4 regions of the Paenibacillus sp. EC2-1 genome follow, and region 3 is predicted to be linked to each of the others. Evidence: predicted binding sites of a transcription regulator. Region 3 holds the regulator's gene; each other region holds the start of a gene.

Region 1 (7,714 bases), 170 kb from region 3:
TCCAATGGAGCTACCATTGTTCTTGAATCCAGCTGGGCTTTGAATGTAGTTGAGACAGGTGAAGCTAAGACTATTCTTGCAGGTACTGAAGGTGGAGCGGATATGAAGGATGGTCTGCGCATCAATGGTGAAAAAATGAGCAGACTGTATGAAACCAAAGTGGATCTTAGTGCAGGCGGCGTTGCATTTTATAGTGGATCATCGGAGAATGAAGCAGATCGAGAAGCAAGACTTTGGATCGAAGCTGTTCTCGAAGATAAAGAGCCAGTAGTGAAACCAGAGCAAGCCTATGTGGTTACACAGGTGCTTGAAGCTATTTATGAGTCTGCCAAAACAGGTAAAGCAGTCTATTTTGAAGATTAAGCTATTGTAAAATTTAATTATACTTACTACACAATGAACCAGGAGGGATCGTATGAAACTCGGAGTATTTATGGTATTGCTAAGCGGTCGTAAATTGGAGGATGCACTTGATTATGTAGCTTCAAAAGGTCTTAAGGCTGTAGAAATTGGGACAGGTGGTTTTCCTGGCAACGCTCACTGTAATCCAGCAGAACTACTTGAGAACGAAACTGCACTGAAGAACTTTAAAAATGCGGTTGAATCTCGTGGTCTAATTATTAGTGCGCTAAGCTGTCATGGTAACCCACTTCATCCTCAAAAGCAGATCGCTAAGGAATTCCATGACACATATGTAAAAACCGTAGAGCTGGCAGAAAAGCTTGAAGTTCCCGTCGTAAATACGTTCTCCGGTTGCCCTGGTGATCATGAGGATGCCAAATATCCGAACTGGCCTGTAGCGCCTTGGCCTAATGATTTCCAAGAAATTTTGACTTGGCAATGGGATAACAAAGTAATTCCTTATTGGACCGAGTGGGGGAAATATGCTGCTGATCGCGGAGTGAAGATCGGTCTGGAGCTTCATGGTGGATTCTCAGTGCATACCCCTGCTACGCTGCTTCGCTTGCGTGAAGCTGCAGGAGAGGTTATCGGAGCGAACCTTGATCCAAGTCACATGTGGTGGCAAGGTATTGATCCGGTTCAAGCTATTCAAATTTTAGGTCGTGAAGGAGCAATTCATCACTTCCATGCAAAAGATACAGTCATTGATCCCGTGAACGTGAATAAATATGGTCTAACAGATATGCAATCCTACACGAATATGATGGATCGTGCTTGGCAGTTCCGCAGCGTAGGTTATGGACATGATTTGAAAGCTTGGGCAGATATGATGAGTGCTCTGCGTCTCGTAGGCTATGATTATGTTGTAAGTATTGAGCATGAAGATGGTCTAATGTCCGTTGAAGAAGGTTTCTCTAAAGCGGTTCAAAACTTGCAGCAGGTATTAATTGAAGAGCCACTTGGTGATATGTGGTGGGTGTAAGGCTCAACACTTTGAACATGTAATACAATAGGGGGAAACAAACAATATGTTGAATGTTACCATTTGGAACGAGTTCGTTCACGAGAAGATTCATGATGAGGTTAAAGCGGTATATCCGGAAGGAATTCATAAGGTATTAGCTGATGGATTGAGCGATCCTGAGTTTAACATTCGAACAGCAACCTTAGATGAACCGGAACACGGCTTAACAGATGAGGTTCTGAACTCGACAGATGTGCTCCTATGGTGGGGTCACATGGCTCACGATCGTGTAGAGGACGTAATTGTAAATAAGGTTGTTAAGCGGGTACAAGAAGGTATGGGTCTGATTGTACTGCACTCGGGGCATTTCTCGAAGCCGTTTAAAGCACTAATGGGTACAAGTTGCGATTTGAAATGGCGCGAAGCGGGAGAGCAGGAAATTCTGTGGTCTGTGAATCCAACTCATCCAATTATGGCTGGAGTGAATAGCCAGATCATACTGGAGCATGAAGAGATGTATGGCGAGTTTTTTGACATCCCTGCACCAGATGAGCTGATTTTTGTTAGTAACTTTGAAGGTGGAGAAGTATTCCGGAGTGGTTGTACTTTCAAGCGTGGACAAGGAAACATATTTTATTTCCGTCCGGGACATGAAACGTATCCTACGTACTACAATCCTGAGATCATTAAGGTAATCTCGAATGGTATCCGTTGGGCGGCACTAAATGCCCTTACAGTTAAGCCTGTATTCGGAAATAGCCAGCCTGTCCGCTCATTGCGGGTTCTAGTTTAGTCAAATTCTGTTCTGAATAGAAGGTTGCCCATAGCGATATTTGGGCGACCTTCTTTTTGCTGTTTCATGCATACAAAAGGTTGTAACTGGGTAAATGTATATATTAAGTAGAATCTTATAAAATATTCCCCCTTTTGTATTCGGTAAGTCATCGCTATAATAGATAGATAATATAGAGAGACAACAATTTACAGATCAATGGTTTTCAGTTCCAAGAATATATGGTATTATTATATGTACTAACTAATTGTAAGTTTTATGAAGAAACACAACTAGGTAGTGTGACTCTGTAAAGAGGTGAATGATATGGAAGTTACGAATCTCTGCTTATGTCCTCGTTTTGAGTCCGCATTTGCTTTCCTAGGAAAGCGCTGGAACGGGCTGATTATTCAGACACTGATGAGTGGTCCCAAACGTTTTAAAGATATTTCAAACTTCATTCCATCGATGAGTGACAAAATGCTGTCCGAACGAATGAAAGATTTGGAAAGTGAAGGGATCTTAATCCGGCATGTTTATCCTGAAACTCCTGTTCGGATTGAATACGAGTTGACTGATAAGGGAAGAGCACTGAAACCCGTTATGGAACAGATTTCGAACTGGGCTGAGCAATGGGTAAAGTAAAAAGATAAGATGTTTCACAGAAACCCTCGCCCAAAGCTTAGTGCTTTGGGCAGGGTTTTTTCTAATTTAACAAGAGTACTTGCACCACAAGTTGTCCTGTGTAGTATAATTTGAAAAAAGCTCTGAAACACATTCAAGGAGGCGATTCTTTATGAAAGATACGGTCAAACTACCGCATATTCATTATGGACAAGAGGAAGCCGCCGAGCTTGAAAGGGCTTCGTTAAGAGTTCAGCATATTTTTGATAAGACTCAAAATCTTCTGGAACAATATTTGCCCGTCTCATTAAGAAATGCGCTATCTGGAATAGAGTCAGATGCGAGGGATCAAATGTACTCGATCCGAAGCAATCAAGAAAGTGGAATATTTCAGAAATGGGTTAAGAGTCCAAAAGGATGGAAGTGTATCGGATACGAGAGGTACAGCGAATTGCTGATGGATGGAGATTCATCGAATTCGAGTTCAATCATGGATGCCCAAGAAACAGCTATACTCCACGACAAGGGCCTAACCGGCAGAATGCTGCAAATGGTCATTTGGTCTTTGTTCGAGAAGATACAGCTCCTACATCCATTTTTGGGTGATGATCCGTTTTTTACTGACGATGAAATGGAAGCTATATCTGATTACTTAGTACCAACATACTTAAGTCCTTTACCCTTGAAGGAAAGAGGTAAAGATTTCAAGACCCTTTCGACGAGAATTCCTTTATACCAGGAGCATGTTCCAGCGCCTTCATTAGTTATGTCCACAGAAGGTGTCAGTGTATCGGGCAATTGGATGACAGGAGTCGATCTAAGCTCAAAAGGTTTTACCGGTCTTCGTCCATATTTGAAAATCCCTCAAGGTGGGCGAGCATATTTGAAAGCGTTAATTGTATAAATGAGATAATGATGAGACAGTGAAAACTGTCTTTTTTTTTCATCTTTTTCAATTAATTTTGTGAAAGTATTCACAATTGGTGTGAACATAATCACAATAAGCATTAAATTTTAAATGTATAATGTTGCCATAGAGCATAATATTGGAAATTCAAAGCGCGGGACATTCAAATCTGAACATGAGGACGGCTTGCTGACAGACATATCAAGCAGGCTGGTTATGCCTTTAAGGAGGAAGAGAACATGACTGGAGATCACAAACAAAAGCTAGTTGTCGTTGGTAATGGTATGGCGGGGATCAGTACGGTGGAGCAAATCATTAAATTAGGTGGCGCTTATAATATTACCGTGTTCGGCAGCGAACCACACCCGAACTATAATCGGATTATGTTATCTTATGTACTTGAGGGAAGCAAAACGGTAGATGATATCGTACTGAATGATTGGAATTGGTATAAAGAAAATGATATTACACTTTACACCGGAACAACCGTCACGAAAATAGATGAAGAAAATAAGGTAGTGGTGGCTGAGAATGGTCTCGAGGTTCCTTATGATCGAGTAATCATTGCCACAGGTTCAAATCAGTTCATTCTTCCCGTACCAGGTAGCGACAAAAAAGGTGTTGTTGGTTTTAGAGACATTGCTGATTGTAGCCAAATGCTTGCGGCGGCTAAGTTGTATAAAAAAGCTGCGGTTATAGGCGGTGGTCTTCTGGGTCTTGAAGCTGCTAAGGGGCTTGTCAATTTAGGCATGGATGTTACAGTCATCCACTTGATGAATGATCTTATGGAGCGTCAGCTTGATCATCAGGCATCGGCTATGCTACAAGCAGAGCTGGAGAGTCAAGGAATAAAGTTTGCCATGGGCAAGCAGACGGTTGAATTATTGGGTGAAGATCGAGTTACCGGGCTTCGTTTTAGTGACGGAACAGAATTAGAAGCGGGGTTTGTCGTCATGGCTGTCGGGATTAAACCGAATGTGGACGTGGCACAGGCGAGCGGAATTGAAGTTAATCGTGGGATCGTGGTGGATGATTATCTTCAGACATCGATGGCAAACGTGTATGCTGTCGGAGAATGTGATGAACACCGAGGGGTATGCTACGGCCTCGTAGCACCCTTATTTGAACAAGGTATGGTGCTTGCGAAGCATCTATGCGGTGTAGACACCATGCCATATGAAGGATCGGTCGTTTCGACCAAGCTGAAAATCAGTGGAGTCGATGTATTTTCGGCCGGTGAATTTATTGAAGGTCCAGAGCACACTGTCATTGTAGCTAAGGATGAATGGAAAAAAACATATAAAAAGATTCTGCTTAAAGACAATGTGATCGTTGGTGCTGTTTTGTTCGGAGATGTGACTGAATCGGCAGCTCTGCAGAAGCTAATCAAGCAGGAAGCCATAATGACAGATGAAATATATAGTACGGTAATGGGTACAGGGTGCTGTGGTGGAGGCACTAACAAAGGAGCTTCGGTCGAAAACATGGCAGACGAAGAGATTGTCTGTGGATGTAATGGGGTAACCAAGAAGACCATTGTGGATGCGGTAACGCTTCAAGGCCTGACCACTGTGGATGAAATTAAAGCATGTACAGGTGCAACCCGTTCGTGCGGCGGATGTAAACCCGTTGTTGAACAGATCTTGCAATATGTCCTTGGAGACGGTTTCCAAACGGTAGCTAAGCAAGGAATATGCGGATGTACGACACATAGCCGTGATGAAATCGTAGCTGATATTCGTGCCAAAGGATTGAGAACGACCGGAGAAGTTATGAACGTTTTGGAATGGAATAATCCTGAAGGGTGCTCGAAGTGCCGCCCAGCAATTAACTATTACTTAGGTATGATTTATCCTGAAACCCATGAAGATGAGAAGGAATCGCGCTTTGTTAATGAACGGATGAATGCTAATATCCAGAAGGATGGTACGTATACAGTCGTGCCGCGGATGTATGGAGGCGTGACGACACCGGAGGATTTGAAGCGAATTGCAGACGTCTCGCTCAAATATGACGTTAAGGTCGTGAAGGTGACGGGGGGACAGCGCCTAGATCTTATCGGTGTGAAGAAGGAAGATTTGCCTAAGGTATGGGAAGAGCTCGATATGCCTTCGGGTTATGCCTATGCTAAATCCCTTCGTACTGTAAAAACTTGTGTAGGTTCGACGTTCTGTCGTTTTGGAACACAGGACTCGATGGGGATGGGAGCGCAGCTTGAGAAAAAGTTCGAGAGACTGGATCTTCCCGCCAAGTTCAAGATGGCTGTAAATGGCTGTCCACGTAACTGTGCTGAATCGTGTACGAAAGATATTGGTATCGTTGGTAATGACGGAGGTTGGGAAATTTTCATCGGTGGGAACGGCGGAATTAAGGCTCGTATCGCAGACACTTTCTGTAAGGTGAAAACGGATGAAGAACTATTTGAAGTATGTGGTGCTATTATCCAGTACTATCGTGAAACAGGTAACTATCTGGAGAGAACTTCGGAATGGGTCGAACGTATGGGGCTTGATCATATCAAAAAAGTTATTGTTGAGGATCAAGCAGAGCGTAAAGCTTTGGTGGAAAGAATCGAGGTTGCTCTACAGCAGGTCGAAGAGCCTTGGCAGAAAGTGCTTAATGACAATCAAGTCCGTAAAGCTTTATTTCAAGATGCTAGTCCTGTAGTTGCTGAGTAGATTGTAATAAAGGAGATGATGACATATGAAGACAAGTCAGTATATAGCTATTGGGAAAATTGACGAGTTTATGGTGCGAATCGGAAGGGTTGTGGTAATAGAGAACGAAGAGATTGCGGTGTTCCGCACATCTGATGGACGATTTTTCGCGCTAGAGAATAAGAACCCGCACCCGAAAGGCGGGCCGCTTGCGGAGGGAATTGTGTCAGGACATTATCTATATGACCCTTTATACGACTGGCGAATTGACTTGGAGACTGGAAATGTGCAGGAGCCTGACAGTGGAAAGGTCCAGACTTATACCATCCGTCTAGAGGATGATATTGTACAGATTGCCTTGTAGTGAATAGCCATTACTCGGAATAACAATTCAGGAGGTACCCCTATGTTTACACAGGGAGTGGAAACCATCATTGAAGCAGCAGTCAAGAAAAAGGAACAGATGAGTGCCAGTATGACTCGTTATATAGTCTCAGCTATGCTTGCCGGCGCCTATATTGGAATTGGAATCATTCTGATCTTTAAGTTGGGAGCTCCGTTTGCAGTAGAGGGATCACCGCTACAGACTTTAGTCATGGGTGCATCATTCGGGATTGCGTTGACATTAGTTGTTTTTGCAGGAGCGGAGCTGTTTACCGGTAACAATATGTTTTTCACGATGAGTACTCTAGCTGGGCGAACATCCATCAGAGATACATTGAAGAACTGGGTGATCGTATTCCTTGGTAACCTTGGTGGGGCAGTGCTTCTTAGCCTGTTGATATGGGGAACCGGCTTGTTTAAAGCTATTCCATCGGATCATTTGCTCTTTACGGTTGCAGCTAATAAGATGAATACACCGTTTATGGAGCTGTTTTTCCGAGGCATCTTGTGTAATTGGCTTGTCTGTCTCGCGCTGTGGATGGGAAGTCGTGCGAAGGAGGACACTGCGAAGCTCATACTGATATGGTGGTGCTTATTCGCCTTTATTGCTACGGGTTATGAACACAGTGTAGCGAATATGACACTTCTGTCCTTGGCAACGATACTACCCGGCCATCCAGAAACGATTTCAATAACCGGCTGGGTTAGCAATATGATCCCAGTTACGCTTGGTAATATTATTGGAGGAGCCTTGTTCGTTGGGATGGCATACTGGTTCATTTCGCCGGTAAAAGGAAAAAAGATAATGTAATTTACATCAAAACATAAAGAGAAGGGACGTTCTAAAGCCAGATGTGTGGCTTACAGAGCGTCCCCTTTGGTTATATCCTCCAAAACAGTCTACCGGTGTTCTACTAAGTCAATCGCACCCAGTACGATATGGGCAAGACCGAACCCGAGAATTCCCGTTGCGGCAAGTTTGTACTTACTGCTGCTAAATAGAG
Region 2 (7,714 bases), 2.6 Mb from region 3:
ATAATAATGAAGGAGTATCTGCTATGAACCGCAATTGGATATATGTGCTGCTCAGCGGTCTCGTTGAAATTGTCTGGGTGATTGGATTAAAGCATTCCAGTAATGTTTGGGAATGGCTCGGCACTTTACTCGCTATATGCGCAAGCTTCTATCTCATTATCGAAGCAGCGAAACGCCTTCCGGTGGGAACGGTTTATGCCGTCTTCACAGGAATCGGAACCGCAGGTACCGTTGCTGCTGAGATGCTCTTATTCGGAGAACCTTTTAAACTTGTCAAAGTCCTTCTGATTGGTGTCTTGCTGGCGGGGGTTATCGGGCTTAAGCTCGTTACCGATGATTCATCAGGTCAACAAGATAAGGAGGTGACTTAGCTGATGGCATGGCTCGCATTGATTTTGGCAGGAGGATTTGAAGTCACGGGTGTGATCGGCATTAAAGGTGTTTCCCAGCGGAAAGGATGGCCTTATCTCGCACTCATGGCATTATCTTTTGCCGCTAGTTTCTCTCTCCTGTCCTTCGCTATGACAACGCTCCCGATGGGAACTGCTTATGCTGTATGGACCGGTATCGGTACGGTAGGCAGTACAGTAGCAGGTATGTTCTTGTTCGGAGAGCCTAAGGAGTGGCGCAGAGTTCTGTTCATCTCGATGATTTTGTGCTCTGCTGTTGGCTTGAAGGTGCTCACGTAATCTTCATAAGAAACGGTCACAACTGCTCAAGTTGTAATGGCCGTTTCTTTTTTATATAATTAATTTTGACCAGAGGGTCAATGACAGAACCACATAGTTCTATATAGCGAGGTGAGTAACGGATTGTCGGATAAGACAGCAGAGAAGCGCAAGCAGATTATGGTGACCGCTATGCAGCTCATTTCAAAGAAGGGTTCCGCAGCAACCTCCATGCAAGAAATTGCGGAAGTATGCGGAATGTCCAAGGGAAGCCTCTACCTTCATTTTAAATCAAAAGAGGATCTGGAAAAAAGTATCTATGAATATATTGCGCTTCGAATCCGTGATGAAGTTGTTCAGGTGGATCAGGAATCTCATCTTGCCCCGAAGGAGCAGCTTCGCAAGCAGGTTGAGGTGTTACTGGTACATTTCCTCGAAGTGCGCGAATTTCTATTGAAGCAAATTCATGAGAATCCGGGATCAGGTAAACCGCCTTTCGAACATGAGTGTGCTCATCAAGAAATGAATAATGCTCTTCTATGGTTTAAGAATAAGCTTCGCTCCGTTTACGGGGAAGAAATTGAGCCCTATACGATGGAAATTGCCATGTTTGTTGGTGGTATGCTTGGCGCATACATACGATTCTTATTCCTCCCCGGCTTACCGCTGAATGTCGGAATTCTAACGAATCATCTCACGACCATGCTCGATGATGTAAGCGAGAGTCTGTTGTCCCGGAAACCAGCCCCTCTTGTACCTATTGAGACATGGGAGCAACTTGCAGGCATAAAGCCTGAAGAGACAAGGTTCTCACGTCATCCACTCGTTGTGATCAAGTCACTTAAGCTGAAGCTTAAAGAGCTTCCTCTGGAGACAGAGACACTTCACGATGCGTTAGACTCTCTAAGTCTAATGGAGAAAGAACTACTCGATATGCACCCACGCCGGGTGGTACTTCGAGGTATGCTTCGAAACCTTGAAGGTATTGAGGGCATAGATGAGCTGTACAGTGAATTAAGCACAACAATCCACGGCGTTCTGGACCTCTATCTTTTCTCGGATGGACGGATTCAAGAAGAGCTGTAGATTTATAGACAAAAAGGTAATTTGGAGAGGAGAACGAACCGCCTTATGAAAGGAATTATTAACTTCTCGCTTCGGAACAAGTTCGCTGTCTGGCTGTTAACCATTATTGTTACTTTTGGTGGGTTGTACAGCGGATTGACCATGAAACAAGAGACGATTCCGAATATCAACGTCCCCTTCTTAAGTGTTACAGCAATTTACCCAGGGGCTGCACCTGAGGGTGTCGTACAGGATGTCACGAAACCGCTGGAAACCAGACTACGAAACGTAGACGGGGTTAAGACAGTCACCTCGACTTCCATGGAGAACGCGTCTAATTTATTTATTGAATTCAATTATGGCGTGGATCTCGATAACGCAACTGCAGCCGTTCGAGAAGCACTCAACGAGGTAAAGTTGCCAGATGATGTACAGAAACCTCAAATTTCCAAGTTCAGTTTGAATTCGATGCCTGTTGTATCGCTCAGTATCGCGAACAAAGAAGGCACTGAACTAGATGAGCTTACACGCATAACGGAGAACGATATCGTACCTGAGCTTGAGGATCTCGAAGGTGTTGCTTCCCTTCAAGTTTCTGGTCAATTCGTTAATGAAGTAAGTATCAAGTTCGACCAGAAGAAAATGGATGAGCTTGGCCTTACGGAAGATACCGTTAAGGGAATCGTTCAAGGCTCTGCCCTTTATGCCCCTCTCGGATTGTTCGAGATGGAAGAGTCACAAAAAGCGGTGGCAGTCGATGGCGGCATCATCGGTATTGATGATCTGAAGAATATCACGATTCCTGTTATGCCTAGTGGCGCTGGTGCTGGCGGAGCAGGAGCGCAAGGCGTTGGCGGGGCACCTACAGCAGGAGCTGGGGCTGCTACTGGACAAAATGGAGCTGACAATGCTGCGGGTGCTCCTAACGGAGGAGCTCCTCTAGCCATTCCGACCGTAAAGCTTAGTGAAATTGCCGACATTCAAGTCGTCGGAAAAGCTGAGTCCATCTCCCGCACCAACGGTAAGGAATCAATCGGTGTTCAAGTCGTAAAAGCCAATGACGCGAACACCGTAGATGTCGTTAACCGAGTGAAAGACAAGACAGAAGAATTAAAAGAACTGTATCCGGGCATGGATCTAACCATCATGCTTGATCAAGGTAAGCCTATCGAAGATTCCGTTCATACCATGTTGTTCAAGGCTGTATATGGTGCCTTGTTCGCTGTAATCATTATTATGATCTTCCTTCGTAATATCCGTTCAACCATTATATCGATCATTTCGATTCCATTGTCGCTTCTCATCGCTGTGCTCTGTCTGCAGCAGATGGACATTACGCTAAACATGATGTCGCTCGGTGCGATGACGGTCGCTATTGGCCGGGTTGTCGATGACTCCATCGTTGTCATTGAGAATATCTACCGGCGGATGTCATTATCTACAGAGAAGCTGAAGGGTAGAGAACTGATTAGCGCAGCTACTCGAGAGATGTTCATACCGATCTTGTCTTCGACAGTTGTCACGATTGCCGTGTTCTTACCACTCGTACTCGTTAGCGGTATGGTGGGCGAACTATTCATGCCATTTGCAATGACGATGGTGTTCGCTCTTCTTGCATCACTCGTCGTAGCCGTTACACTCGTTCCTGCACTTGCTCACACTCTTTTCCGTAAAGGTGTTAAGAACAAGCGGAACCATGAAGAGAATCCAGGCTCACTTGCTCGCGGTTATCAAAATGTGCTGAGATGGACGCTGAACCACAAGCTGATTACTTTTGGTGCTGCTATTGTGCTATTGGTCGGTAGCTTGTTCCTCACGAAATTCGTGGGCGTAAGCTTTATGCCGGATCAAGAAGATAAATATGCGATGGTTACTTATTCACCTCAACCAGGCGACCGTCTGGAAGATGTGGAACAACGTGCATTGAAAGCCGAGAAGTACATTCTCGCTCAAGATGGAGTTCAAAGCATGCAATTCTCCATCGGAGGCAGCAACCCACTAGGTATGGGGTCAGCCAATTCCGGTCTGTTTTATGTCATGTACGACCCAGATACGAAGAACTTTGAGGATGTAAAAAAAGACTTAGTCGAAGGCCTCGAGACAGAAGTTCCTGAAGGTGTATGGGCAAGTATGGACATGGGCGGCATGGGCGGTAACCAGCTTACCGTTAATGTCTTTGGTGATTCACTCGATCAGATCAAGCCTGTAGCTGATGAAATTGCAGAACTGGCGAAGAAAGATACAGCCAGCTTCGAAAATGCAGAAACTAGCCTATCAGAAGCCTATGAGCAATACACATTAGTTGCGGATCAAGAGAAGCTTAGCTCTCTCGGTTTGACAGCAGGTCAACTCGCTATGAAACTCAGTCCAATGCGTGAACGTCCTGTATTGACTGAGGTGAAGATTGAGAATAAATCCTATAAAGTCTACATTGAAGCTGATAATCAGACTTATAAGAGCATCAAGGAAATTGAAAATGAGACGGTAACCTCACCGCTTGGCATGGAAGTTCCAATTAAAGACGTCGCTAAAGTGGAGAAAGGTACCTCACCGGATTCCATCACACGTATCGATGGTAAGATGGTTGTTACCATTAATGCTGACATTCTGACTACAGACGTAGGTAATGCTTCCGCTGATCTTCAAGCCAAAGTTGATAAAATGAAACTACCTGAGGGTGTTTCTGTCTCCTTCGGCGGCGTAACCGAACAGATTAATGAAACATTCGGTCAGCTTGGTCTTGCAATGTTGGCAGCCATTGCGATTGTTTACTTCGTTCTTGTTGTTACTTTCGGAGGTGCGCTTGCACCATTCGCGATCCTGTTCTCACTACCATTCATCGTCATCGGTGCAATCGTCGCCTTGCTTATTACAGGCGAAACACTGAACGTATCCGCTTTGATGGGTGTACTGATGTTGATTGGTATCGTTGTAACAAACGCGATTGTACTGATAGACCGTGTTATCCATAAGGAACGTGAGGGAATGTCTACTCGCGATGCGCTTCTTGAAGCAGGTGCAACACGTCTTCGTCCAATCCTGATGACTGCTCTTGCAACTATAGGAGCCTTGCTGCCACTCGTCTTCGGATGGGAGAACAGCGCAGGTATTATTTCTAAAGGGCTCGGTATTACGGTTATCGGCGGTTTGATCAGTTCTACACTGCTGACACTTGTCGTTGTCCCTGTGGTATACGAATTCCTCATGAAATTCCGCAAAAAGCAAATCGAAGATTAATTCAAAAAGGACACACTCCGAATTATAGGAAGTGTGTCCTTTTTTTCATTTGTTCTTATATGAAGAAGTACATCTAGACCTGATTGTAGCTTGTATCAATCATTGTCTCTATGCGAGTACAGGTTCACGAACCGGCTCTTTAACCGTCAGACAAGACTGTCTCCAAGTCCGAAGCATCGCCACATCGTACTCAAGGAACTCTGCAAGCAATCGTGATACCGATAAATAGATCGGACTCATCGTTGAAGCGTTTAGTTCTCTACATAGTGCAGGGATCCAGGTGAGTAAATGTTCTTCCAAGAATCGAATCTGGATATCCATGAGCTCGATCATGCTATCTTCGGAGTACAAACTATTCAGCATACGATCATGCAGTACCGTTATAAATTCAAGCTCAATTGCAAGGTGATCGTCAGGTTCGCCGCTCACTTTCTTAAAAGCGACCCCCGCCGATGCATAGAAATCAGATAGATCCTGTGCCGTACATGAGTAAGGAGAATAACGCGATTCCGCTAGTGGACGCTGTTTCGAATGCTGCAGCAATCTACGGTATTCGGCACCTTCCCTTTCGCAAATCTTCACGAGTTCCTCTGGTGAGCGGCCACTTAAATAATGCATAAGTTCACGGCCTCCACGAGTTAACTCAGCAGCTTTACTAATGCCATGACTGCGACTCCAATGTGCAACTAAAGATAGTGTAGGCTTGTGGCCTAGAAATTCAGTGAGCAGCTGATAAATCGTCCCGCGATTTTCCAGCCACCTGTGACAGACGTCAGGTACCTCCAATGTTTGAACAGACGATATCGCCATATCGAACCTCCTAATGGTGACCTCTTGTTGGATGTGATATCCTTCACAGTATATCGCAAATGACTGAACTATGGGTGATTTAATGAAAAATGATTCCCGGAAGTTTCTGAAAATTATGGAAATTATCCTGAAAACAGCGGCCATCCCGATCAGGATGGCTTAACTGTTAACTCAGGGCATATTTCCTAGGGGAAATTCATGTTCCTGTAACTACAGTATAAAGACACCTGAAAACGTTTTCTGTGATAGAGTTCACATGGATCGCATTTATATGCGAATTTTAAAGTTAAAATTTAATCTTTTATCATGTCCACTCCATTGACTCCCGCTTCGGCAATCGCTACAATGTGACCATGCTAGCTGGAGAGGGGATTCCGATAGATGAAACCAAATGTTGAACCACTGACGGACTCCTTTGGAAGGATCCATGATTATATCCGAATATCGGTAACCGACCGTTGTAATCTTCGCTGTGTGTACTGCATGCCTGAAGAAGGAATGGTATTTCAGCCGCATGACGAAATCATGAGCTATGAAGAGATTGCAGCTGTACTTAAAGTCCTTGCGCCAATGGGCGTGTCCAAGGTACGGCTCACGGGTGGCGAACCGCTCGTTCGCAAAGATTTAGAGTCTCTTGTCGCTATGATCTCCGCGATTGAAGGAATTCAGGATATTTCGCTTACAACCAACGGGCTTCTATTACCTTCTAAGGCCCGTCTTTTAAAAGAAGCAGGACTTACTCGGATCAACATTAGCCTTGATTCATTACAGGAAGAGCGCTATGCCTCAATTACCCGAGGTGGCGATGTGCGGAAGGTGCTTGAAGGCATCGAAGCTGCATATGAGGCTGGACTCGATCCGATCAAGCTCAATATGGTTTTAATGAAAGGTTTTAATGAGGATGAAATTCGAGCGTTTATTGCAATGACCCTTGAGCGTCCTCTTCATGTCCGCTTTATTGAATATATGCCCATTGGACAGGCTTCTGATGAATGGCGAAAAACATACATTCCTCTAAGCCATGTAACCGATGTTTGTCGCGAAGCGGGTTGGTCTATTCAAGAGGATCAAGGTCCCGCGGGTAATGGACCCTCTCGCAATATGAGAGTTGAAGGCGCGGCAGGCACTTTCGGGCTTATCCATCCGGTAAGTGATCACTTCTGTGACTCCTGCAATAGACTTCGCCTCACCGCAGATGGACATATTAAGGCTTGTCTCTATTGGTCTGATGAGTTCAACGTTCGCCGGGTTGCTCATGATCCGGAAGCCACAGCTGCATTATTCCGTAAAGCCTTAGGAAATAAACCGCAAAACCACGAGATGGCTCTAGCACTCGAGAAAAAAGCCCAAAGTCACACGCCCACTCATCGACGTATGTCGCAGATTGGTGGCTAAGGAGCGATTTCCAATCCATGCCCAGGACATGTAAACAAAGCAGCTTTCGGGAAATCCGAAGCTGCTTATTTCATTCCCTACCGTTCAGCACGTTTCACTCGGTCTCTACGAATCAAGAAATGTCACCCGAAGTAGAATCCTCCACCCACTTACATGCTGTAACATAGTCTTCAGGCTCATTCATGTTAAATAAATCCCGTGTAGTTTCCCTCCCTACTCGCTGGGACAAGTCTCCCACTGGAACATACAATACATGTAATTGAGCAAGCCAATCCATCATACGCAGTTCATTTCGGCTTAAACAGTTCGCAAGGCTAGTCTGAACATCCCGGTGATAAAGGGCAAAGAGAGGCTGTGCTTTACCTCCAACTACAGGTATTACCGCGTCGAGCTCAGTGCGTCCAACTGCCTCATCCCTAAGATCATGGGGCAAGTCCGCCCTTGTCTTTTCCACTTCGGTTTCTCTGGTCATATCACCTGCCGCAATTTGAATAAGCGCCTGCATCGTCTCTGCACTCACAAATGGCATATCACATGCC
Region 3 (7,714 bases):
CCGATTATTACCGAGCATCGTGAGATTCATGCAACGATTCGATAAAGAACTGCACTCCAAAATGTAGCGCTTGTTTCGAGAATGAAAAAGTCCGCTTTAACAAAAAATGAACTCATGCACGACGCACTGATCTCATTTTTCTGCTAGGGGTGGGATGCAATCCATGTTTCAGCATGTATTCGACGAAATGAACAACATGTTAGATGAAATTGTGAAGCATTACCCTTCCGCACACGGTCCCAAGAAACAGGCGCTGGCTCATAACTGGAACTTGCTGAAGAGCATGAGCGAAGGTATCATTGACGAATGGCTTCATTTTGAAGAGAAAATGGCTTTATTCCGTGAAAGTGCAGCTACAACTCCGGTTTTTCCGCCAACTGAATCACCTGAATTGCAGCTCGATAGCTTTATTCGCGGTCAAGGTTACTACAAGTTGCTGATGTTTAGGCCCGCAATTACCCAGTTTGCTGTAGCTGCATCCGTTTACCCCGAGAGTTTACTGATCCGATTATATAAAGCGATGGCTCATCTGCACTTGGGTGAAACGGTAGAAGCTTCAGATTATCTAATGTCGATTCTGCCACTCGCAGACGATAAAAGGTTTCTGCAAGCTATGATCTATAATGCACTGGGTTGTATTCAGGTTATTAACGGAAGGACAGAGAATGCACGGGATTATTTTACACTAGCTATTCAAAGTGATCCTACGCTTCCCGATCCACTCAATAACCTGGAAGTTTGCCACAAAAACCGTGGTCAGCTGCAATACGGAAGTCAATTGATATCGCTGTTATGAATAGGAGTCTGTGCAAAAACGATGCCCACTCGGTGTTCTTATGTCGAGTCTGCGGCATCGTCTTTTTTATGTCTATAATGTTCAAAAGGCGTGACTTCTGTTATGCTGTTATTTAGACTGGAAGGAAAGGGATTTATACGAACATGAAATTTGCCGTATTGGATTTTGAAACCACGGGCAACCAGTCAGCCGATGAAATCATTCAAGTGGGGCTGGCCATCATCGATGAAGATCGCAGTATTTCCCGAGTTTACGGCTCTTATGTCAATCCCGGGATTCCGATTCCACCGTTTATTACAGGTTTAACAGGTATTTCGGACAGTGATGTAGCAGATGCGCCTTCACTAGAGGAAATGATGATGGAACTGGTACCAATGCTCGATGATGTTGTACTTGTGGGTCATAATGTGGCCTTTGACTTTAATTTTTTACAAAATGCACTCGACCGCTGTGGCTATTTGCCTTTTAGCGGACGGATTCTTGATACGATACACTTTTTGAAAATTTGTTTCCCATCACTAACATCGTATCAGCTTGGGATGGTATCATCCCACTTTGGCTTTGAGCATGATCGGCCACACCAAGCAGACAGTGATGCACTGGCTACCGCATATGCGCTCTTGAAGTGTCTTGAAGAGCTTGATCAGTTACCGCTCATCACGATTCAACGACTTAGTGATCTTTTTGCAGATGAAGACAGTGACCTAGGTTGGTTCTTTGACGGAATGCGAGTGAATTTAGAGAATCAAGCCCTTCAGGAACCAGATAACTTCACATACTTCCGCCAGTTTGCTCTGAATATAGAGGATTGGACGGAGATGGCGCCTCCACGGGCTGAGAATGAGAACAATCCGCTTGCAGATGTTTCTTTTGATGAATACATGTCTCAAGTACGCGACAATCTTAGAGAGACGCTTCCTCAATATGAAAGCCGTGACGCTCAGGACATTATGTTCGAGGAAGTCATGACTGCTTTAGAAGAAGATAAGCATCTTCTGATTGAGGCGGGGACAGGGACGGGCAAATCATTAGGATATTTGCTCCCTTCCATATATCAGAGTGTGAAACAAGAACAGAAGGTCATGGTCAGTACACATACCATTAACCTTCAAGAACAGCTTCGTGAACGGGATATTCCATTAATGACAAAGGTAATACCGTTTCCGTTTAAAGCCGCCGTCTTCAAAGGAAGACAGCATTATTTGTGTTTGAGAAAATTTGAACATAAAATAAACAGAAGAGATTTTAATACACCTAAAGAAGATATCATTACATCTGCTCAGATGATTGTCTGGTTAGCACAGACAGAGACAGGGGATGATGAAGAGCTTAACCTTGGAGGTCGGGGTGGAGATTACTGGGAGACGGTTGCAAGTGAATCGGACTCTTGTTTAGGCCGTGCCTGCCCGTGGTTCCGTAAATGCTTCTACCATCGTGCGAAACACGAAGCAGGAATTGCAGATGTAGTCATCACGAATCATTCGAAATTGTTCACCGATGTGAAGGCGAATCATCAGCTCTTGCCAGCCTATGAACGGCTTGTCATCGATGAAGCACATCATTTAGAGGATGTGGCAGGTAAGCATCTAGGGCTTAACTTGAAGTATTTCACTGTGGTTCATACGCTGACTCGCCTATATAAGGATAGCCGTAATGGACAGCTGCCAGCACTGCGTCAACTGCTTCAAACCTCAGCACATGAGAAGGCAGGGGATTGGACATTAGTCATTGATCGGATCTATCCTGATCTTCTAACGGTTAAGGAGAGTTGGGATCGCCTAAATGATCTCCTTTTTGGTCTTTTACCTGAGCGTGGAGATGCTTCAGGTGAGGTGGGGCAATTTACACTTCGTCTATCGCCCTCTAAGAAACCTAAGGATTGGGTTAGCTTAACAGAACTTGAGAATCAAATATATGTAACCTTAGGTGAAGTGGTTCGTCAGGGTGATCGGCTCACTTCTGAGATTCGAGAAGAACTGGATGATTATAGTGCAGATAGTTTGATTACAGATATTAATGGGCTCTTTAAGGATTTGGCTTCCCATCGTGAGAATTTGAAATTTTTTATGACATTGAATGATGACGGTATTGTTTACTGGATGGAGGCCAATGGGAATTTCCGCAGCAAATCTTTGCAGATGTACGCGGTGCCTGTTGATGTAAGTAGTCAGCTGAAGGAATTGTTTTTTGATAAGAAACAGAGTGTGATCCTAACGTCTGCTACCCTATCTGTAGATAAATCGTTTCAGTATATGATTGATAACTTGGGACTTCAAGAAGCTTCGGAACAGGGACGATTAAACACCGTTCAACTTCCTTCTCCTTTTAATTACCGGGAGCAGGCATTATTGTTAATTCCGAGAGACTTTCCGAGCGTAAAGGGAACCGTCGGAGATCCTTTGTTCGTAAATACTTTGGTCCAATCTCTGTCAGATACGGCCATGGTGACGCGGGGGCGCATGTTAGTGCTATTCACCTCTTACCGTATGCTTCGTCAGGTATATGAGCCTTTGAAAGAAGCCTTGTCATCTAGTGACATCGCTGTTCTTGGACAAGGCATGGATGGAACGAGTCGAACGAAGCTGATTCGCAGGTTTCAGGATAGCAGTGCTTCCGTTCTTTTGGGAACTAGTTCGTTCTGGGAAGGTGTTGATATTCCAGGGGAGGCTCTAACGTGCCTTGCTATTGTCCGTTTGCCATTTCAACCGCCAAATCATCCGCTTGTTGAGGCGAAGAGTGAATTACTTCAGCAACAAAAGAAGAATCCATTCATGAAGTTATCTGTGCCACAGGCTGTTATTCGCTTTAAACAAGGCTTCGGACGCCTTGTAAGAACAGCACAAGATAAAGGAATCGTCATTGTATATGATACCCGTGTAATTGAATCATACTATGGTAAGCACTTCTTGTATTCACTACCTGGACCGAAGATGGAGCATATGCCAACAGAGCAAATGGTTTCTCGGATCACGGAGTGGATGGGGAAGGAACAGGAACATTAGAATATTATTTTGAGTTTATTATTAGGGGGAGCATGCATGAAATCGGAAAAAATTTCGGAGGCCGTAGTACGCAGACTGCCCGTTTACTTACGTTACCTAAACGAACTTCATGTTCGGGAGGTAGCAACCGTGTCCTCGCAAGAGTTAGGACAAAAACTAGACTTGAACCCAGCACAGATTCGCAAGGATCTTGCATATTTTGGAGATTTCGGTAGAAAGGGAATTGGCTATGATGTCACATACCTGATTGAAAAAATCCGCCATATATTGAAGCTTGATCAGCAGATTAATGTAGTGCTTGTTGGTGCAGGTAATCTTGGTCATGCCTTGTCTAACTACAACGCGTTCTTGAAAGATAACATGAAGATTGTTGCTATATTCGATGCATATACTCCGAAAGTGGGTACATCCATTAACAATATTGTGGTTCAGCCTATGGAAGAATTGACTTCAACGATTAAGGAGAAGGGAATTCGGATCGGTATTATTACAGTGCCCGATGTCGAGGCGCAAGCTGTAGCAGATAGTTTGATATCAGCGGGGATTGAAGCGATTCTCAATTTTGCTCCAACGATTCTGAAAGCTCCACCACAAATTCGCATCCATACGGCGGATTTCACGACAGACCTTCAAAGTTTGGCCTATTACTTAGTTAATGGAAAGGAAGATGCCGAACATGACGAATCATAAGTGGATGATCAAAAATGGTACCTTTGCTGTCCTCCAGGAAGAGAAATCTATTCTGCGTGGATATATGGTCGTCGAGAATGATCGTATAACTTACCTTGGCGAAGAAGAACCGCAGGTCGAGGCCGATATTGAAATCATTGATGGTACGCATCTTTTCTTTATGCCCGGTTTAATCAATACACATGGACATACAGCGATGTCACTTCTCCGTGGATATGGAGATGACCTCGCACTTCAGGTATGGCTGCAGGAGAAAATGTGGCCAATGGAAGCTAAATTCACAGCGAATGATGTATATTGGGGTTCTTCCCTTTCGCTAGTTGAAATGCTAAAAGGTGGCACAACAACGTTCCTGGATATGTACGACCATATGGATCAGGTCGCTGCAGTAACAGAACAATCAGGCATGCGTGGTGTGTTAACCCGTGGTGTCATTGGACTATGTTCGCCAGAGGTTCAGAAGCATAAATTGGATGAGGCTACAGCTTTCGCCAAGGATTGGCATGGAAAAGCAGACGGCCGTATAACAACGATGATATCACCACATGCTCCATATACTTGCCCTCCAGATTACATTGAGAAGTTTGTTCAGGTTGCACACGATCTGGATCTGCCACTGCATACACATATGTCCGAAACCGCTGCAGAAGTACAGCAGAATGTTCAGGATTATGGTCTGAGACCCGTAGCTCATTTACAAAAGCTAGGTGTATTCTCCAGACCGACTTTAGTAGCTCATGGAGTTCATTTAACGGATGAAGAGATCGAAATTTTGGCAACTCATAAGGTTGCTGTATCTCATAACCCAGGGAGTAATCTTAAACTGGCGAGCGGTGTAGCGAGGGTGCCAGAGCTTCTTAAAGCAGGCGTTACGGTATCTTTAGGAACAGATGGTCCCGCTAGCAATAACAACCTGGATATGTTCGAGGAAATGCGCTTAGCAGCTCTCATCCATAAAGGTGTTACGGGTGATCCGACAGCAGTGCCTGCATCGGAAGCACTTCGTATGGGTACCATCTATGGAGCTAAATCTCTATTCTTAGATGAAATTGGTACGCTCGCTCCAGGAATGAAAGCAGATTTTATTGCGTTGAATACGGATCAAGCCCATTTCTTACCACACACGGATTTCATATCACATGCCGTCTATTCAGCAAGTGCGAAGGATGTGGAACATGTATGGGTCGATGGTAAACAGATCGTCAAGAATGGTAATTGTTTAACGCTCGATGAAGAGAAGATTCGCCGTGAAGCCCAAAGTGCGTTCGAACGGCTGTTAACCCTTTAGGGAATAACAAGGGAGCGAGGAACGCCGATTGAAGAAAAAAACAAAGTGGATACTCTCCAGCGTTTCTGGAATTCTGCTCATATTATTGGCTTGTCAAATTTATTATTCTTATGTCATGTCTGATGTTTGGAAAGAAGAAAATGCGGCTATTATAGCAGCTCAAGAACATGGTGGACTGATTAAGAGGGATAAAACTTATAAATCAGTCTGGGACAAGGATAGTTTGTATTGGGTTATTACAGGTCAAAATGTTGATAACAAAGACATTATTGTATGGGTTAAGTTTACAGAAGAGCATAAACCATTCGGAGGAGCCGACACGGTTCATACAGAATTATTAAGTGATGGTAAGTCTGAAGCGCAGATAAGAGCTCAGATCAATTCAGATTTGCCTGGTGCTGTAATCGAACGGCTCGTCCCTGGAATGTATGAGGGTGAGTATGTATGGCAGCTGCTGTATAACCTAAATAATGAAACAAAATACCGATTCTACCGTTTTCAGGATGGTCGTCCAATCGGCGAAGACATTACATTACCGAACCAGTAAAGCATAATTACACTCCATTCATTAGGATGGGGTGTGTTTGATTTATATATGTAAGCGTTTGCATAAAAAATAATTAAATAGTTTTTAATATTTTCACAGCTTGAAAATGAAAAAGTATATAAGATGTGATATACTCATATTTGTATTTAACGTATACAAGTATATGTTAGAAGAAGACATACGTTATATATGCATCATAAGATAGACCGACTATATATCATCTATTTAACAAGGAGGAACTTCATTGAAACTACGTATTGTTCCTATCGTCCTGACGGTCGTTATCTCGGCATCGGTACTTTTTGGTGGATGGTATCTGTATCGGCAAATGGCTCTTCAGAATCCGTTGGCCAATGTGGTATCACAGTATGAAGGCGTAAAAAACTCTCAAATTGATATTAACCAAGATACCGTCACTTTGAAACTTGATTTAAAGCCAGACACGAATTTACGTGGATTGGTTGAACATATAAACAAAGAAGGTAAGGCGGTCGTAGGAAAACGCGCATTAAAAATTGAGGTTGAAGATCATTCATCAGAACAGCTAAATGAGTGGTGGGATGATGCGATGTTATCCGTCGCCGAAGCGATGGATAATAAACAATACACGGATATTCAGACATCTTTGAATGAATTGGCAAAACGCTCACCTGAGTTAAAAGCAACTGCGCAGATTGATGATCAGAACGTATATGTAAGTTTATCTGATGGAAAGTCTGGTAAGTTTATTATTTTGCCTCGTCAACCGGGCAAAGTGGAGGTGTGGAACCATGCCTAAGTGGTCCAAAGAAGTATTCATCGGATTCATTCCTGTCCTGTTTGTGTTTCTGGCCTTTATTGGTGTGAACATCGTTCCGATTCTGATTGCGGGTATGCTTGTTGGAACTCTTCTCTTCATCGCGAAGATGAAAGGGGGAATTGCAGTAGGAGCGGGAGGGGATCGTAAACGTAAGAAAGGCTCCCCCATGAAGCTGACCTTTGAAGAAATTGGAGGCCAGGATAATGCCAAGCAGGAGCTAAGAGAAGCGCTTGATTTCCTAATTCGCCACGAAGAGATTAAGAAGTTCGGGATCCGGCCACTGAAAGGGATTCTTCTTACAGGTCCCCCAGGGACAGGTAAGACTCTGATGGCAAAAGCAGCAGCTCACTACACGAACTCGGTATTCGTTGCCGCTTCCGGTAGTGAATTTGTTGAAATGTACGTGGGTGTAGGTGCTGGTAGAATTCGTGATTTATTTAAAGATGCTAGAACACGTGCAGCAAAAGAAAACAAACAAAGTGCCATTATTTTTATTGATGAGATTGATGTCATTGGCGGTAAACGTGAAGGTGGCCAGCAAAGGGAATATGATCAAACATTAAACCAACTGCTAACTGAAATGGATGGTATC
Region 4 (7,714 bases), 600 kb from region 3:
AGTCCGTAGAGTTCACTCAAAAGGAATTTGATCTTCTGCTGACATTAGCACAGAACAGTCACCGGGCATTTTCTAGAGAAGAACTAGTTGAGCGATTATGGGGCCATGATTATCATGGTGAATCGAGAGTCATTGATACACATGTGAAGAATATCCGGGAAAAAGCACATAAAGCAGGGCTCAGTTATAACCCGGTACAAACGGTATGGGGGATAGGCTACAAATTTTATACTGCTGGTGATTTGACGTGATTCATAATCGGATAGGAACAAAGCTTGGGATATGGATGATGACGTTGTTCTTCATTGTCATCTTTTTTCTTAGCATCGCCATTGACCGTATATTTTCTAATTTTCATCAAACAGAAATGACGAGTAATGTGAACGAGATGACCTCTCACTTCGTCATGATGGCGGCTTCCCCCGTCAACACCAGTGATCATTCATTGGATGCTTTTGCAGACTTCTCTGAAGTTAGTATATTTATTATTAACCAAAAGGGGGCAGTCACAGCTCACTCAGGAGAACACGATCCAACAGATCACTCGTTCATACGTAAGAAGGATGTACAGTCCATCTTTAGTGGGGATACCGTAAACTTCACACATAAAGACCCTAATGGTAATCGGTATATTGTGTCTGGCATGGTTGTACCAGCGAGTGAGGGTAACCCAGATCCAGACCAAGCTATGTATGTCTTAGCATCAACCGATCATATGGATGAGTCTATCAGTAGAATGCGAACTTTACTTCTTATGTCTGGCATAGGGGCTATGTTATTGGCACTCGGGATTACATGGATTTCTGCACAAATATTATCACGCCCACTGCTTCAGATGCAGAGAGCCACTCGTAAAATCGCTGTAGGAGATTTAGAAACAAGACTCCCTGTTCAGAGTAAGGATGAGATAGGCTTGCTTGCTGAAGCTATTAATGATCTAGCTAAAGATCTGCAACGATACAGGGATACTCGGCAGGAGTTTTTTGCGAATATATCTCATGAGCTGCGCACACCGATTACATACTTAGAAGGCTATGCGAAGGTTGTTAAAGAGAAGCTATATACCTCTGAGGAGGAGAAGGATAAGTATCTTGATATTATTCAGGAGGAAGCAAGTCGGCTCCAGCGGCTAGTGAATGATCTTTTTGAGCTCGCTAAGATGGAAGAGGGGAAGATCAGTCTATCCCTAGAATGGATTGATCTGACGGATATTGTTCGCAGCAGTATACGTAAAATGGAATGGAAAGTGAACGAAAAGGGACTGGTGATGAGGGGGAGTTATGATGAAGAAATTCCACTCATCGTTGGTGATGGACTAAGGATGGAGCAGATTATTCTGAACATGTTAGACAATGCCATAAGGTATACCGATCAGGGAGATATTCGGGTTCATCTTCATAAAGGTTCGAAGCATGTAACAATAACGATTGAGGATACTGGAATCGGTATTGCCGAAGAAGAGCTACCATACCTGTTTGATCGGTTCTATCGGGTTGAGAAGTCTCGTTCACGTCAACATGGTGGAACTGGACTGGGGCTTTCCATAGTCAAAAAGCTAGTGGAGCTTCAAGGTGGAACGATTAAGGTGAGAAGTCAAGCTGGCGTAGGCACTCGGTTCGATATTACCTTTCCACTGCCTGAGAGGCAGGAGAAGCAAGAATGAGTAAATTAGGTTCCATATAGATTTTGCCGAAATGGAATAGAAAACAATGAACATAAAAAAACAGCCCTCCTTGAGAAATCAAGGAGGGCTGTTCGTATACTTCAAACTTCAATGGCTTAGTTAACGCTTATTAAGCGTACCAACCCCATACGAAGATGAAGAGTGTACCAAATATGGTTACCAATGCAACGAACATTGCATAGGCGATATTGATCCAAAGTGATTTCTTATTATCCGATTCCCCGATGTGCATGAACAAGACGAGCTGAAGGGAAGCTTGCAGTAATGCTGTAACCACCAGTATTGCCATCTTCACCGCGGACGGAAGGTCCATAAGCACAACAAGCGCAATAGCGGTAAGGACGAGGGAGGAAACGAATCCTACTACATGCTTAATCGGAAACAGCTGTTTCAACATGTCACATCAGTCCTTTCAAGTAAACAAAGCTGAAGATAAAGATCCATACAACGTCCAGGAAGTGCCAGTACAGCGAGAAGATAAAAGTTTTGTTAGCTGTACGATGATCCAGTCCGTGCTTACGTAGTTGAAGGAGAATTCCTCCACCCCACAAAAGACCGAAGGTAACGTGTGCTCCGTGAGTTCCCAGAAGGATGAACAAGCTGGAAAGGAATGCACTTGTTGACAAGGTCGCACCTTCATGAACATAAGTGAAGAATTCGAAGATTTCGACTCCAAGGAATACTGCACCGAGTAGCAGGGTGATGATCATGAAGATCATCATCTGCTTTTTAAGACCAAGGCGCATAGCGTGGATCGCTAGACCAATGGTAAAACTTGATGTTAACAAAACAAAGGTCTCAACAAGAACCGGACCGATCTCGAATATTTCAGCTCCGCTCGGGCCTGCCGCAAAACGGTTGACTAGAACGAAGTAAACGGTAAACAGGGTAGCGAACAGTGCGATTTCAGCTCCGAGAAATAACCAGAATCCAAAAATCTTGTTACGGTTTTCCTCTGTTCCGTATTCAAGCGGCTGAGTGGCATCTATTTTCATACCGTATCACCCCGCAATTTGTTTTCTGTTTCAACAATTTCTTCTGCCGGAATATAGTATCCGTTATCCCGATCGAAGGACATTGTTGCCATAACAATGATAACGCCAATTCCTGCAATGATGGAAGGAATCCACCAACTGAATACAAGGAAGAATCCTAAGAAGAAGAAGATTGTACCGAGAATGAAAGGTTTGCCGGAGTTGCTAGGCATATGAATCTTCGTAATCTTCTCGTCGTACAATGATTCACCTTCATGTTTAGCGAACCAATAAGCATCACGCTTTGTGATTTTAGGTGTAGCAGCAAAGTTGTATGCTGGTACTGGGCTAGGCAATGACCATTCGAGTGAACGACCATCCCATGGATCTCCTGTTTTGTCGCGTGGTTCGTAACGAGTACTCCAGTAGATGTTGTACACAAGCAGAATGAAACCAATCGTTAATCCGATTGCACCCACCATGGAAAGCATGTTGAGTGGTCCGAATCCAGTTTCTGCAGAATAAGTGTACGTACGACGTGTCATACCTTTCAGACCCAAGAAGAACAGTGGGAAGAAAGTGACGTTAAATGAAACTGCGATAAACCAGAATGCGGTTTTACCAAGACGTTCATTAAGTCTGAATCCGAATACTTTCGGGAACCAATAGTGGAAACCGGCGATTACCGCAAATACAGTACCAGGAATCAGAACGTAGTGGAAGTGAGCTACCAGGAACATTGTGTTGTGATACTGATAGTCAGCACTTGCCATCGCAAGCATAACACCTGTTACACCACCGATTGTGAAAATCGGAATAAATGCTAGTGAATAAAGCATTGGTGTTGTAAAGGTTATTCGGCCTTTTCGCATCGTAAATAGCCAGTTAAATATCTTGACCCCGGTCGGAACGGCGATCGCCATCGTTGTGATGGAGAAGAATCCGTTAACCATAGCGCCTTGACCCATCGTATAGAAGTGGTGAGCCCAGACGAGGAAGGACAGAGCTGAAATAACGGCCATACTCAACACCATCGATGTATATCCATAAAGGTTCTTCTTCGAGAAAGTTGAGATGATCTCACTGAAGATACCAAATGCAGGCAAGATAACGATATATACCTCAGGATGTCCCCAAACCCAGAACAGGTTGGCCCATAGCATATCCATACCGCCATTCGCCATCGTAAAGAACTGGGAACCGAATAGTCTGTCAAACATCATCAGAAGCAATGCAATCGTAAGAACTGGGAAAGCAAAGATAATGATGACACAGGTAATTAGTACAGACCAGGTAAACATCGGCATTTTCATGAGCGTCATACCTGGCGCACGCATTTTAAGGATGGTAACGATAAAGTTCAAGCCTGTAAGCAGTGTCCCGATCCCTGAAATTTGGAGGGCAAGGGAGTAATAGTTATTACCTACTGTATGGCTGAACTCATTACTTGCCAGCGGGAAGTAGGATGTCCAACCGGAATCCGGCGATCCTCCGATGACAAATGAAATGTTCAAGAGCATAGCTCCGAAGAAGAATAACCAGAAACTGATTGCGTTCAGACGTGGGAAAGCTACGTCACGCGCACCGATCTGGAGTGGAATGATAACGTTCATCAGACCGAAGATAAACGGCATGGCCATAAATAGAATCATAATTAAGCCGTGCGTAGTGAAAATTTCATTATAGTGTTGAGCATCTAGGAATTTTAATTCCGGTGCTGCCGTTTGGGCACGCATCATGATAGCGTCAACGCCACCGCGGAAGAGCATAATCAAGGCTGCTATGATATACATAACACCTATCTTCTTATGATCTACCGTAGTCAACCATTCACGCCACAAATATCCCCATTTTTTAAAGTAGGTCAAACCTACGATAATTGCGAGCGTTGCAAGTACGATACTTGCCATGGCGCCATAGATCATCGGTTCGCCGGTAACGAAAAATTCGTCCCATTTCATAAGGGCTTAACTCCTTTCTGGATGTCCGAAGTACATGTCAAAGGCAGGAGGGAGTAACCCTCCATATCATTAATGTCCTTCATGGTTTGTTGAGTTGTCTTCAGCCGGGGATTCCGGCATAGGCTTGTTCGGATCAACATTTGGTTCTGTATCGAACTCAGCCTCATCTTTTGTTGCTGGATCAGGATGTTCAGTCTTGTTGTCTTGATGATCCATATTTCCATGATGCCCTTCTTCTGGTGCAGGGCTAAATGATAAGTGGTTATTCGAGAAAGACATTCTGCCTACGAATTTCGTATCAAGAAGCTTTTTAAAGTCAGCTTCCGTAAGCTTTGGTGCAGTTTCCTTCACGTCGTTTACCCATTCATCAAAATCAGCAGCTGGCATAGCCAGTGTTTCGAACTCCATGTGAGCGAATCCTTCACCACTAAAGTTTGAGTTTTTACCTAGGTAAGATCCAGGAACATCTGCTACCAAATTAAGTTTGTTGACCATGTCACTCATACCATACTTTTGTCCAGCCAATTGAGGAATCCAAAGGCTTGTGATCGGTCCGAATGAATAAATGCGGAACTCAATAGGACGGTGCGTAGGAATGTTTACATAGTTAACGGTTTCGATTCCTTCCTCCGGATAACTAAAATGCCATTTCCAGTTTGATGTAGCAGCATAAATTACAAGTGGCTTTTGCTCCTCATAACCAGCTGGAACCTTCTCGACAGCAACCGTAGTCTTAACGGTCACTACAGACAGAATAGCTACAATAATAATAGGAATGGCGATCCAAGTGATCTCCAGCCACTTACTTCCCTCTTCGTGAGGTGGCACGTATCCTTCGTTAGACTTCTTAGCCCGATATTTAACCAGGATAAAGATATACAGTGTGTATACTACCGCCAAAACCCCAAGCATCATAAGAATGGAAAATATGATGGTCTCAGATAGGGTTCTTGCAGCAGGTCCTTTAGGATCTAAAACTGTAAGTGAGCTGCATCCCGATAAAAGCAATGTAAAGCTCAAGAACAATGCAAATAACGGCCCTCGTTTTTTCATGGTGTACCCCTTTCTTTCATACTTGTTCATCTGGTGGTTGTTTCTTTCCTTAATCTATACTAAGAATAATTTTCACAGTTTGCAAAAAGCATTTATTTCACTTATTGCCATTAAATGTATTAATCATGACGAAGTATGTAACATTCTGTGTTCAAATTGTTACAAAGAGGGGGCGTTGTGAGAGAAATCACTGTAATACTGCGGTTTTCGGGGAGTTCAAACTTTGTTCAAATATTCACGATAGTTACCAGATTCGTCACAATTTCAGAGCTTGAAAAGCCTGAAATTCCTTGTGGTGTAAGAGTTTACAGGGTTTCATGTAATTGAAGGAATCAAAGGGGATGTTTGCCATAAAATACTTTTGAGCCTATGATTATCTGAATTTAAAGCTTTGCAACCTCCAATAAAAATAGTGTTAAGCAATGACATCTACCGTTGCACAACTAGATTTGAGGAATACTATGTATTATCTCAAAAGCGAGAGGAGGTTGCTATTATGGCTTTTATCATTCCTGAATTATTTTATCTGCCTGCGGGAGAAACCAAGACGTATTATGAGGATATGTCTACTGGAAAAAACGCGACCATCAACATTCTAAACCTCTCCCCACATCCAGTGGAGCTTATTGTTTCAAGTGCGGAAGCAGAAGATGCTACGTACACGATTTCTGGATTCAATAGCCGTAGCTTATCTGTAGAGCTTTTAACAAAAGTCGAACTTTCTTCATCTGCAGAAGGTGCCGCATTTGGCGGACTTCTCATTTCTTCATTTGAAGATGCGATTCCTACGATATAATAAGTTATACGCATTGAGGTAGGACTTCTGTTGTCTTTTTCACGTGTAGATCTATTATTGCAGCGTAGAAGCTGTGATAATAGATCTCCTTTTTATGTGAATGCACGTATGAACAGAGAATAATTCGGTCTAATAGGATTATAAGCTGTCCTTGACGAAAGGATAGGTTTAAGATTTGTAGAAGGAGTGACAATCTATGATTATATGGGTTAACGGTGCATTTGGATCGGGCAAGAGCCAGACATCTTACGAGATACATCGCCGTTTACCGAATTCTTATGTCTATGATCCTGAAAATGCTGGTTATTATATTCGTAAGAACTTACCGAGTGATAGTAAACATGGTGATTTTCAGGATTATCCGATGTGGAGAGAGTTTAACTATTCAATGTTGCGCTACATAAATGAGACATCCTCAAGCATTATCATTGTGCCGATGACCATTACGAGTCTTCAATACTTTGATGAAATTGTCGGTAGATTGAGACGAGATGACATCATTGTTCACCATTTTACATTAGGTGCTTCCAGAGAGGTGCTTCTTCACAGACTAAAGAAACGAGGAGATCGTGCAGACTCCTGGCCAGCACAGCAAATCAATCGCTGCATTGAAGGCTTGTCACATGAAGTATTTCAGCATCATCTCAATACAGACCGAACGGGCATTGAAGATGTAGTAGAACAGATTGGTTCATTGTCAGGTGTGCATCTGCTTCCCGATCATCGATCAAAACCTCGCAAGACAGTAGATCGACTAATTACACAATTAAAACAAATGCGTTTGTTTGATCATTAGTATAGGAGGGGTTTGGACTGAATCCAATAATGCTTGAATTTCCCGAAAGTTTTGAAACAGAGCGTTTGCTCATACGAGCTCCATTATGGGGTGATGGAGCAGTTATTAATGATGCGATTAAAGAGAGTGCTTCGGATCTCCGTAAATGGCTGCCCTTTGCAATGAACGTACCGTCGGTACATGAATCGGAGTCTTATGTGCGAAAAGCTAGAGTGAGTTTTCTCGAGCGGACAGATCTGGTACTCCATTTATTTGACAAGAAGACAGGTGCTTTCGTCGGAAGCAGCGGACTTCACCGCATCGATTGGAAGGCAAGACGTTTTGAAATTGGTTACTGGATTCGTAGTTCGTGTTCAGGTAAAGGGCTTATTAGCGAGGCAGTTGATGGCATTTCGAATTATGCGATCACGATTCTAGGAGCAAACCGACTTGAGATTCGAGTCGACTCAA

The links. The regulator Rex, encoded in region 3, represses fermentation and respiration genes when NADH is low (regulators of the CRP and FNR family bind a similar motif). The targets are predictions, from matches to a motif close to TTGTGAAATATTTCACAA.
Region 1: the regulator Rex is predicted to act here: its motif matches at 3,725-3,742, upstream of nirB (nitrite reductase large subunit NirB).
Region 2: the regulator Rex is predicted to act here: its motif matches at 5,812-5,829, upstream of ACK8P5_RS23775 (TorD/DmsD family molecular chaperone).
Region 4: the regulator Rex is predicted to act here: its motif matches at 5,896-5,913, upstream of qoxA (cytochrome aa3 quinol oxidase subunit II).

Annotation. Positions count from the first base shown of each region.
Region 1 covers NZ_CP186006.1:1,989,246-1,996,959, forward strand. The annotation lists gene ACK8P5_RS09325 (Gfo/Idh/MocA family protein) at 1-363, shown strand, start outside; gene ACK8P5_RS09330 (sugar phosphate isomerase/epimerase family protein) at 416-1,384, shown strand; gene ACK8P5_RS09335 (ThuA domain-containing protein) at 1,431-2,159, shown strand; gene ACK8P5_RS09340 (winged helix-turn-helix transcriptional regulator) at 2,466-2,783, shown strand; gene ACK8P5_RS09345 (hypothetical protein) at 2,935-3,666, shown strand; gene nirB (nitrite reductase large subunit NirB) at 3,909-6,347, shown strand; gene nirD (nitrite reductase small subunit NirD) at 6,373-6,690, shown strand; gene ACK8P5_RS09360 (formate/nitrite transporter family protein) at 6,733-7,521, shown strand; gene ACK8P5_RS09365 (asparagine synthase) at 7,611-7,714, opposite strand, start outside.
Region 2 covers NZ_CP186006.1:5,046,748-5,054,461, forward strand. The annotation lists gene ACK8P5_RS23750 (TetR/AcrR family transcriptional regulator) at 1-4, shown strand, start outside; gene ACK8P5_RS23755 (DMT family transporter) at 24-371, shown strand; gene ACK8P5_RS23760 (DMT family transporter) at 375-689, shown strand; gene ACK8P5_RS23765 (TetR/AcrR family transcriptional regulator) at 813-1,754, shown strand; gene ACK8P5_RS23770 (efflux RND transporter permease subunit) at 1,800-4,970, shown strand; gene ACK8P5_RS23775 (TorD/DmsD family molecular chaperone) at 5,079-5,780, opposite strand; gene moaA (GTP 3',8-cyclase MoaA) at 6,162-7,175, shown strand; gene mobA (molybdenum cofactor guanylyltransferase) at 7,288-7,714, opposite strand, start outside.
Region 3 covers NZ_CP186006.1:2,159,519-2,167,232, forward strand. The annotation lists gene panD (aspartate 1-decarboxylase) at 1-45, shown strand, start outside; gene ACK8P5_RS10255 (tetratricopeptide repeat protein) at 164-796, shown strand; gene dinG (ATP-dependent DNA helicase DinG) at 940-3,798, shown strand; gene ACK8P5_RS10265 (redox-sensing transcriptional repressor Rex) at 3,835-4,488, shown strand; gene ACK8P5_RS10270 (amidohydrolase) at 4,475-5,776, shown strand; gene ACK8P5_RS10275 (DUF5590 domain-containing protein) at 5,892-6,323, shown strand; gene ACK8P5_RS10280 (hypothetical protein) at 6,568-7,101, shown strand; gene ACK8P5_RS10285 (AAA family ATPase) at 7,094-7,714, shown strand, end outside.
Region 4 covers NZ_CP186006.1:2,759,881-2,767,594, reverse strand. The annotation lists gene ACK8P5_RS13085 (response regulator transcription factor) at 1-251, shown strand, start outside; gene ACK8P5_RS13080 (ATP-binding protein) at 248-1,663, shown strand; gene qoxD (cytochrome aa3 quinol oxidase subunit IV) at 1,794-2,081, opposite strand; gene qoxC (cytochrome aa3 quinol oxidase subunit III) at 2,083-2,679, opposite strand; gene qoxB (cytochrome aa3 quinol oxidase subunit I) at 2,676-4,619, opposite strand; gene qoxA (cytochrome aa3 quinol oxidase subunit II) at 4,689-5,672, opposite strand; gene ACK8P5_RS13055 (hypothetical protein) at 6,169-6,468, shown strand; gene ACK8P5_RS13050 (AAA family ATPase) at 6,665-7,264, shown strand; gene ACK8P5_RS13045 (GNAT family N-acetyltransferase) at 7,294-7,714, shown strand, end outside.